One region of the Arthrobacter saudimassiliensis genome, then DNA from elsewhere that is predicted to be linked to it. Evidence: predicted binding sites of a transcription regulator. Region 1 holds the regulator's gene; the other holds the start of a gene.

The links. The regulator LexA, encoded in region 1, represses DNA repair genes until DNA is damaged. The targets are predictions, from matches to a motif close to TCGAACANNTGTTCGA.
Region 2: a site for LexA is predicted at 1,876-1,891, ahead of umuD (translesion error-prone DNA polymerase V autoproteolytic subunit). Genes of this name have one in related genera too.

What each region holds. Positions count from the first base shown of each region.
Region 1 is NZ_JBNHFX010000003.1:39,146-43,351, forward strand. Features, by position in the region: gene AC5RV6_RS11425 (histidinol-phosphate transaminase) at 1-679, opposite strand, end outside; gene AC5RV6_RS11430 (LysM peptidoglycan-binding domain-containing protein) at 828-1,208, opposite strand; gene lexA (transcriptional repressor LexA) at 1,549-2,307, shown strand; gene AC5RV6_RS11440 (ATP-dependent DNA helicase) at 2,441-4,206, opposite strand, start outside.
Region 2 is NZ_JBNHFX010000002.1:651,867-656,072, reverse strand. Features, by position in the region: gene AC5RV6_RS10190 (hypothetical protein) at 1-94, shown strand, start outside; gene AC5RV6_RS10185 (Y-family DNA polymerase) at 124-1,428, opposite strand; gene umuD (translesion error-prone DNA polymerase V autoproteolytic subunit) at 1,421-1,840, opposite strand; gene AC5RV6_RS10175 (hypothetical protein) at 1,958-2,326, shown strand; gene AC5RV6_RS10170 (NAD(+)/NADH kinase) at 2,333-3,226, opposite strand; gene AC5RV6_RS10165 (hypothetical protein) at 3,383-3,529, shown strand; gene AC5RV6_RS10160 (MerR family transcriptional regulator) at 3,605-4,206, opposite strand, start outside.

The DNA of each region.
Region 1 (4,206 bases):
TGCGCGAGACGATCAGCCGTTCGCGCCCGGGCAGCAGTTCCAGCGCGCTGGGCGTGCCCGTGTGGGAGAACTCCGCGTAGGCCTCGTCGACGATCACGATGGCGTTGCTTGCCCGGCCCGCCTCGTAGACGGCTTCGACGACGTCCAGGCCCAGCGCCGTGCCGGTCGGGTTGTTCGGCGAACAGAGGAAGACAATGTTCGGCGCGGCGTCACGGACCTGCCCGGCCGCCGACTCGGCGGAGAGGGTGAAGTCTTCGGTGCGCTTCCCGGACAGGTAGGTGGTGCCGGTGCCGCTGGCCAGCAGCGGGTACATGGAATACGTGGGCGGGAAGCTCATGGCGGTCCGGCCCGGTCCGCCGAAGGCCTGGAGGATCTGCTGCAGGACCTCGTTGGAGCCGTTCGCCGCCCAGATGTTGTCGCGGCTCAGTCCGTGGCCCAGATAAGCGGCCAGGCGGTCCCGCAGTTCGGTGAACTCGCGGTCGGGGTACCGGTTGAGGCCCACCGCTGCTTCGGAGACGGCGGCCACGATGGCGTCGCGCACATGTGCGGGCAGGCCGTGGGTGTTCTCATTGACGTTCAGCAGGACGGGTACTTCCAGCTGCGGAGCGCCGTAGGGCGAAAGGCCGCGGAGATCGTCGCGGAGCGGAAGGCGGTTGAGTTTGTCCAGCTGTTCAGTCACCCGTCCAGCTTAAGTCCGCAGGCACTGCTGGGGAGAATCCCGGGGCGGGGGGTTACGGCCCTGCGGCTGCAGCGGCTCACGCGCCGCAGGCCCCGGGGGCAGAAGCAGCGGCAGGTACAGGGGCAGGTGCAGGCGGTGGTCCGGCCGCTCAGCGCGAGACCGGGACGTAAAGCTGCGCGCCGGCCGGGATGGTGGCTTCCTGCAGGTTGTTCAGCTCCATGATGTCGGCGACGACGGCGCGCGGGTCACGGTCCGGGACGTATCGGTCCGCCAGCCCCCACAGCGACTCACCGGTTTCCACGCTGACCTGCAGCGTGTGGGCGGCCGGATCCTGTGTCTCGCTGCCGGCGATCGCGGGGGCGGTGAAGAAGGCGGCCAGGAAGATCAGGGCTGCGGTGACCAGCATGAGCGGCAGGCCCACCAGGACCAGGCGGCCGCGGCGGGTGAGGCGCAGCGGGGACGCGGGACCCGAAGCGGAGGACGGGGTGGCGGACGCGGCGGACAGGCCGGGCTGAAGTGCGAGTGACATGGTTTTCCTTTCCGAACCGCGGGGCCCATCAGGCTCGGGCGGTGCGGTTTCGAAGCTTGTTTCGAAAGTCCGCTCGGATTAAGAGCAGCTTCTTTCGAATCTTTGTTCGATCAGCTGGATCCTTTCTAGCACCTGTCTACGAACGTTGTCGAGACTCGCTCGAACAAATGTTTGAAAACAGGGGGCTGCTCCCCTAGCGTTGTGAGCAGCACCGGAAGCTGACAGAAGCGAGTCCATCACCCGCCTCTGACAAAACCGCCGGGAGCCCGGGCGGCACCGCCGTCCGTACGCACGAAAAACGCGGCCGGATGCACCGGCCGCCGGCCTGAAGGGAAGCGCCGTGGCACGCAGGACTGTAAGCGGAGGCACCGATGCCTCCACCTCCGGGCGCCCGGCCAAGGGCCTGACTCCCCGCCAGCAGAGGATCCTGGAGACCATCCAGCGGTCCGTCAGCAGCAACGGCTACCCGCCGTCCATGCGCGAGATCGGTGACACCGTGGGGCTGGCCAGCCTCTCGAGCGTGACCCACCAGCTCGGCCAGCTGGAAAAGCTCGGCTACATCCGGCGTGACCCCAAACGGCCCCGGGCCATGGAGATCCTCACACCGCTGATGCTTCGGGACGCCGAGCCTTCAGCCCCGGCCGCCCCGGCGGCAGCCCCCGCACCGTCCGGCGGCGCGGCGGAGGCGGGCAACGTCACCCCGCTGCGGACGGACACCGCGCTGGATACCGCCATGGTCCCGCTGGTCGGCCGCATTGCCGCCGGCGGTCCGATCCTCGCGGACCAGCAGGTTGAGGACATGGTTCCGCTGCCCCGCCAGCTGGTGGGCCACGGTGAGCTGTTCATGCTGCGGGTCTCCGGCGACTCCATGGTCGACGCCGCCATCTGCGACGGCGACTGGGTGGTGGTCCGCCGCCAGCCGACCGCGGAGAACGGCGACATCGTGGCCGCGCTGCTCGATGACGAAGCCACGGTGAAAACCTTCCGCCAGCGCGAAGGCCACACCTGGCTGCTGCCGCAGAACACCCGCTACGAGCCGATTCCGGGCGACCACGCCACGATCATGGGCAAGGTTGTCTCCGTGATGCGGTCGCTCTAGGCACCCGCTCCTCCCGCTCCGCCCTCGACCCTGGCGCCGGCTTCGGCGCCGCGGTCGGGGGCGTTTGCGTGTACGGACGGGCCGGGGGAAGCGCCGGGCCCGCGGGCGTGCGCCCACATCCCCTGCGCGGGCGTCAGGCCCCGCTGCCGGCCTTCGACGCGGCGGCGAGGCGCTGGAGCGCCTTAAGCACGACGGCCCGGTCCGCGGTCGGCCAGAACGGCGGCAGCGCCGAACGCAGGAAGCCTCCGTACCGCGCCGTGGCCAGCCGCGAGTCCAGCACCGCCACCACGCCCTGGTCTTCGGCCGCCCGGATCAGCCGGCCCGCCCCCTGGGCCAGACGCACCGCGGCGTGCGTGGCGGACACGCTCATGAAGCCGTTGCCTCCCGCGCGGGCCACGGCCCGGCTGCGGGCCGTCATCAGCGGGTCGTCCGGGCGCGGGAACGGAATCCGGTCCAGGACCACCAAGCGGCAGGACGGGCCCGGGACGTCGACGCCCTGCCACAGTCCCATGGTGCCGAACAGGCAGGTCCGCTCGTCCTCGGCAAACTGCTTCACGAGCGAGGCCATTGAGGACTCGCCCTGGCACAGGATCGGTACGTCCAGCCGTTTCCGCATCGCCTCGGCGGCCTCTTCGGCCGCCCGCCGTGAGGAGAACAGGCCCAGCGCAGCGCCGTCCGAAGCGGCGATCAGCTCGGCCAGCTCATCGAGCTGGGCCTCGGAGGTCCCCCGCTCCGGCTTGGGCAGGTCCTTGGCGATGTACAGCATCCCCTGCCGCGGATAGTCAAAGGGGCTGCCGACGTCGGCGCCCTCCCAGGCGGGCGCTCCCGGGCCCTGCAGGCCGAGCGCTCCGGCCACCGGACCGAACTCCGCACCGATGGCCAGCGTGGCGCTGGTCAGCACCACGGTGTGCCCGTCGAACAGGTTTTCCCGCAGCTTTCCGGCCACGGACAGCGGGGCGATGTTCAGCGTCGCCGGCGCGTCGTCGTCGGGCGGCTGGTAGCCGCCGGACGGCGAGAAGGTGCTGCTGCGCGAGGCCCAGACAACCTCTCCGGATTCGGGCGCGGACTCCAGCCGTTCGCACAGCTCAAGGATCGCCATCAGCCGGGAGCGGGCCATCTGCCGGCCCCCGTCGGCGTTGTCCTGCCCGTCCGGCTTCGAATCGGACAGCGCGACACGGCACGCCTCACGGACACGCCCGACGGCAAGCAGCTGGTCTTCGTTCAGCCCCGAAGGCAGCAGCCCGGAGGCGATGCCTTCGATGGCGCCGTCGAAGGCGCGGCCGGCGTCGGCGAGTTCCTGCACGCTGGCGTTGGTGTGCTTGCGCGCCGCGGTCACGGCGGAGCTGATGGTGCCGCCGGAGAGCTGGCCGGTGACCGCTCCGGTCACCCGGTCGGCGAGCTCATGCGCCTCGTCGATGACCACCACGTCGTAATCCGGCAGCACCGCCAGGCCCTCGAAGGCCGCGATGGCCAGCAGGGCGTGGTTGGTGATGACCAGGTCGGCTTCCGCCGCCTTGGCGCGGGCCCGTTCGCTGAAGCACTCGGCGGCCATCGGGCATTTCTGGGCGCCCAGGCACTCCATGGAGGTGACGGACACCTGCCGCCACGCCCGGTCGCTGACGCCGGGCACCAGCTCGTCGCGGTCCCCGGTCTCGGTCTCCTCGACCCATTCGTGCAGGCGCTGCACGTCGCGGCCCAGGGCACTCACCGGGCCGGTGCCGGGGGCGGGGTGCCCGACGGCGTTCTCCTCCCCCAGCACGAACAGCGCGCCCGGGTCGTCTTCGTCGGGAAAGCCGCCGCCGGTCTTGTGCAGGCAGACGTAGTTGCTGCGGCCCTTCAGCAGCGCGACGTCGACCGGGCGGGGCAGCTCCGGCTCGAGGGCCTCCAGCAGGCGCGGCA
Region 2 (4,206 bases), on a different contig from region 1:
CGGCGCCCTCCGCCTGGTCGAGGGCGGCGACGGCACCTTCGCCGTCCCCACCGGCCAGTCCCTCTGTGATCCCTACACCGGGACCTGCATCTAGGCACGCAGCCCGCCGACGCCGTCGCGCCGCTACCGCGCCTTCACTACCGGCAGCTCAGCCCACTCGGTGGTGTAGCGCGGCGAGGAGTAGCGCCGCGCCATGGTCCACTCCGGTTTCGCCGTCGTGATCCCGCCGAGTCCCAGCCCGATGCTGGCCGCTCCGTACTTCCCGGTGACCTTGCCCAGCAGTTCGCCGAGGTTCCGCTGCTCCTGCTCGGGAACGAACACGTCCAGCAGCGGCTGCGCTCCCGCGGGGCTGAGCCCGGTGAGCATGACTCCCGCCTTCGTGTAGGCGACCCCTTCGACGACCTGCCCCTCCAACGCCCCGATGGCCGCCCGGCTGAGCACCACCGGATCCGCCGTCGGCGCCGGGAGCCGCACCGTCACGGACGGGAACGACGCCGCCCGCTCGCTGAAGCGCGAGGTGCCGGCGTAGGCGGTGATCACGCTGGCCAGCTGGCCCTCGCGCTCCAGTCGGGCTGCGGCCTGCTGCGCGTAGATGCTCATGACCTGCCGCATTTCGGCGGCGGTGGTGACCGGGGCCGCGAAGGACCGGGAAAAGATCAGCTGTTTGCGGTCCGCCCGCTCGTCCTCCATCGGAATGCATGGCGTCCCGTTCAGCTCCAGGACCGTGCGCTGCAGGATCACCGAGAACTTCCGGCGGATCAGCGCCGGGTCCGCCGCCTTCAGGTCGGCGACGGTCTCGATGCCCATGGCCGCCAGCTTGGCCCCCAGTCGTGAGCCGACGCCCCACAGCCCGGTCACCGGCACCCGCGCCATGATGGTGTCCACCACGGCCGGGTCCATGGTGTCCAGGTTGCAGACGCCGCCCAGATGCCGGTTCTGCTTGGCGATCCGGTTGGCGAACTTCGCCAGGGTCTTGGTGGGGCCGATGCCCACGCAGACCGGCAGGCCGGTGTTCCGGGCAACGGCGGCGCGGATCTCCGCACCCTGGCTCTGCAGCTCCGCGGGCGTGCCGGCCAGCCCGAGGAAGGACTCGTCGATGGAGTACACCTCCTGCCACAGCCCGTATCGGCCCAGCAGCTGCATCACCCGTGAGCTCATGTCCCCGTACAGCTCGTAGTTGCTGGAGCGCTGCACCAGGCCTGCCCGCGCGGCGCCGGCCGCCAGCTGGAACCAGGGGGTGCCGGTTTTGATGCCCAGGGCCTTCGCCTCATCCGAGCGGGCGACCACGCAGCCGTCATTGTTGGACAGCACGACGACGGGAATCCCCGCCAGCTTCGGATCGAAGGCGCGCTCGCAGGAGACGTAGAAGCTGTTGACGTCGACCAGGGCGATCCGTTCGGCGCGTGCCTCAGTCCGTTCCTCAGACATGGTGCAGGCACCGGGTGACGACGCCCCACACCGTCAGCTCCGCGGCGTCGGCCAGTTCCAGGTCCGGCGTGCCCCGGCTTTCGGCCCGCAGCAGCACCGCGTCTCCGCGCAGCAGCAGCCGGCGCACCAGCAGCTCGCCGTCGACCACCGCGACGACGACGGCGCCGTCGTGCGGGGTGCGGGAACGGTCCACGATCAGCTCGTCACCGCTGCTGATGCCAGCGTCGGCCATGGAATTCCCGTCCACGCGGACCACGTAGGTGGAGGTGGGGTCGCTGATCAGGTGTCGGTTCAGGTCGATCCGGCCGTCGAAGTAATCACGCGCCGGGCTGGGAAACCCTGCGGCGGTGGCGGCGTCGGCCTCCGCCGGCCCGGCCACGCGCCGGGAACGGTCCGCTGAGAACACCGCCATGCTCCGCCCCTCCCACAGTTCCGCACGATCGCGTATCGAACACACTTTCGAATACTAAGGCTAGCACCACGCTGCTACTCTGGCCCGCGACGACGGTGGGCGGGGACGGGAGCAGGCATGCGGACTCTGCGGGGATTCGGCCGGCTGCTGACCGAGCTGCCGCAGCCCGCCCGCAGCGGACTGCAGCTGGGCTACCTCCTGTTCCTTGCAGGTCTCCCGTTCGGAATCGCGAGCGGCCAGCTTCACTTCGGCGCCCTCGGGGCCGCTGCCTCCGGTGTGTGCTTCGCCGTCGCGGGCTGGTGCGTCTTCCGGAACGTCCGGGGTGCGGCGGCGGTTTGGTCGGCGATCTACCGGGAGTCCAAGGGCATTCCTCCGGAGGGGTTCACCATTGCGGACGTGCCCACGGTCAGGACGCTGGGCTTTTTCTACCTGCTGCTGGGGATGTGCTTCACCATCGGCGGCGTGGCCGGATTCCTCCAGGGCTGACGCCGGTTACCGGCCCAGCCGCTCCGCCAGCTGCTCGCGGGTGAAGGGCAGGTCCAGCAGGCTGAGCTTGAGCATCCCGCGCTGCGCGTGGCCTTCCTTGTCGAGGCGGATGACCTGTCCTGCGTGCGGGCGCAGCTTCATCAGCACCCGGGTGCCCGGGCGGGCCTCGCCCAGCAGGACGCCGTCGGCCTCCATCGCCACGGTTCCGCCTGCCTCGTCCAAGGCGATGGACAACCCGTCCTCGTGTCCGAGCACGAACGGGTGGCTGAACCCGGCCATCGGCGCCACCGGGGTGACGGCGACGGCGGGCAGCGCGGGGGAGACCACCGGACCGCCGGCGGCATAGCTGTACGCGGTGGAGCCGGCCGGGGTGGCGGTGATCAGACCGTCGGCCTTCACAAAGCCGTAGGGGATGCCGGCCACATCCAGATGGGCGTGGACCATGCCCTTGCCGGGCTGGCGGGTGAAGACAAAGTCGTTGAACACCAGATGCTGGGTCGCCACCCCGTCCGGCGAGGACACCGCGACGTCCAGGGCATGGTGGCCCTCAACGGAGAAGTCGCCGGCGGCCACCCGGTCCAGGGCCGCGTCCAGCTCGTCCGGCTGCAGCTCGATGAGGAAGCCAAGGTTGCCGTAGTTGGTGCCGAGCACCGGGACCGGCCGGTCCGCCACCAGGCGCATGGCGCCCAGCATGGTGCCGTCCCCGCCCAGGCTGACAATCACGTCCACCGCGGAGCGGAAACCGTCGTCATCCAGCAGCTGAACCCCCTCCGGAAGCCTGCCCTGAGCTGATGACAGGCCGACGATCCGGGCTTCGTGGGCGGCGGCCCAGCGGGTCAGCGATTCGACGGCGTCGGCGGTGGGTTTGGTGGGATGGACGATGAGTCCCACGGTGCGCATGGCAGGTCCTTTCAAACAGGGGGTGACCGCATCGTATCGACGGCGCCTGAAAGGTTGCCGGGGGTGCCGGCCGGGCGGAAGGAGTTTGGTCCGGGCCGCAGTGATCCGCCGCATGCGCGTCTACGGGCGGGGTGCCGGGGCGCTACGATTAAGCCCATGAACGTCGAGCTCCAGATCCCGCCCAAACTGGCCCGGGAACTCCAGGAGCTCGCCGACGAGCAGGGCGTCCCCATGGAGACGCTGCTGCTCAACGGCGCCCGGCTGCTGCTTGAGCACCGCTACCGGCGCAACATGCAGGCGTAGCCCGCCGCTTCCCGCTGCCGCTTTGCGCAGTTGCTGCCACCGCGCGCAGGCAGCGGCCGCCCAAACCGGCAGCGGCTAAGCGTCCTCCAACGCACGGCCCACACCCTGCAGCACGGCCAGCTGGGCCGGATTCAGCACATCGGCGGCATAGTCGTTGAACAGGGACAGCGACCGTCCGTCCAGCTCCGCCCCGTCATGGGCGGCGAGCGCTGCGCTCGCCGGTGCCAGCGCCGTCGCCAGGTCCGCGGCGAGGGCCTCAACCGCGGACGACGGCGCGTCCGCCGGCAGGGCGTCGAAGCGCTCCATCAGCACGGTCAGCGGCTCCAGGAGCCCCGGCGCGGCGATCATGTCGAACAGCTGCCCGATGGCAGCCCTGACGTTCTCCGACCCCAGATGCCCCAGCAGCACCAGCTGTTCACGATCCATCTTGGCGACCCGTGGCGGCAAGGTCCCGGCGGAGACCTGCAGGAACCGGGCCAGCTCGGGCGGCACGTCGGGCGGGTTGCGGTCGGCGCGGATCCGGGCGATCAGCCGACGCTGTTCGGTCAGCCGCTCCACCGCGGCGGCCAGCTCCCGGTCCAGCTCCTCCAGCGTCTGATCCACGGCGTCGGGGCCGGCCTCGCTTTCACCGGCGGGCCCTGCCCCGGGCTCCGGCTCGTCGAGGATGGGCGGCATCT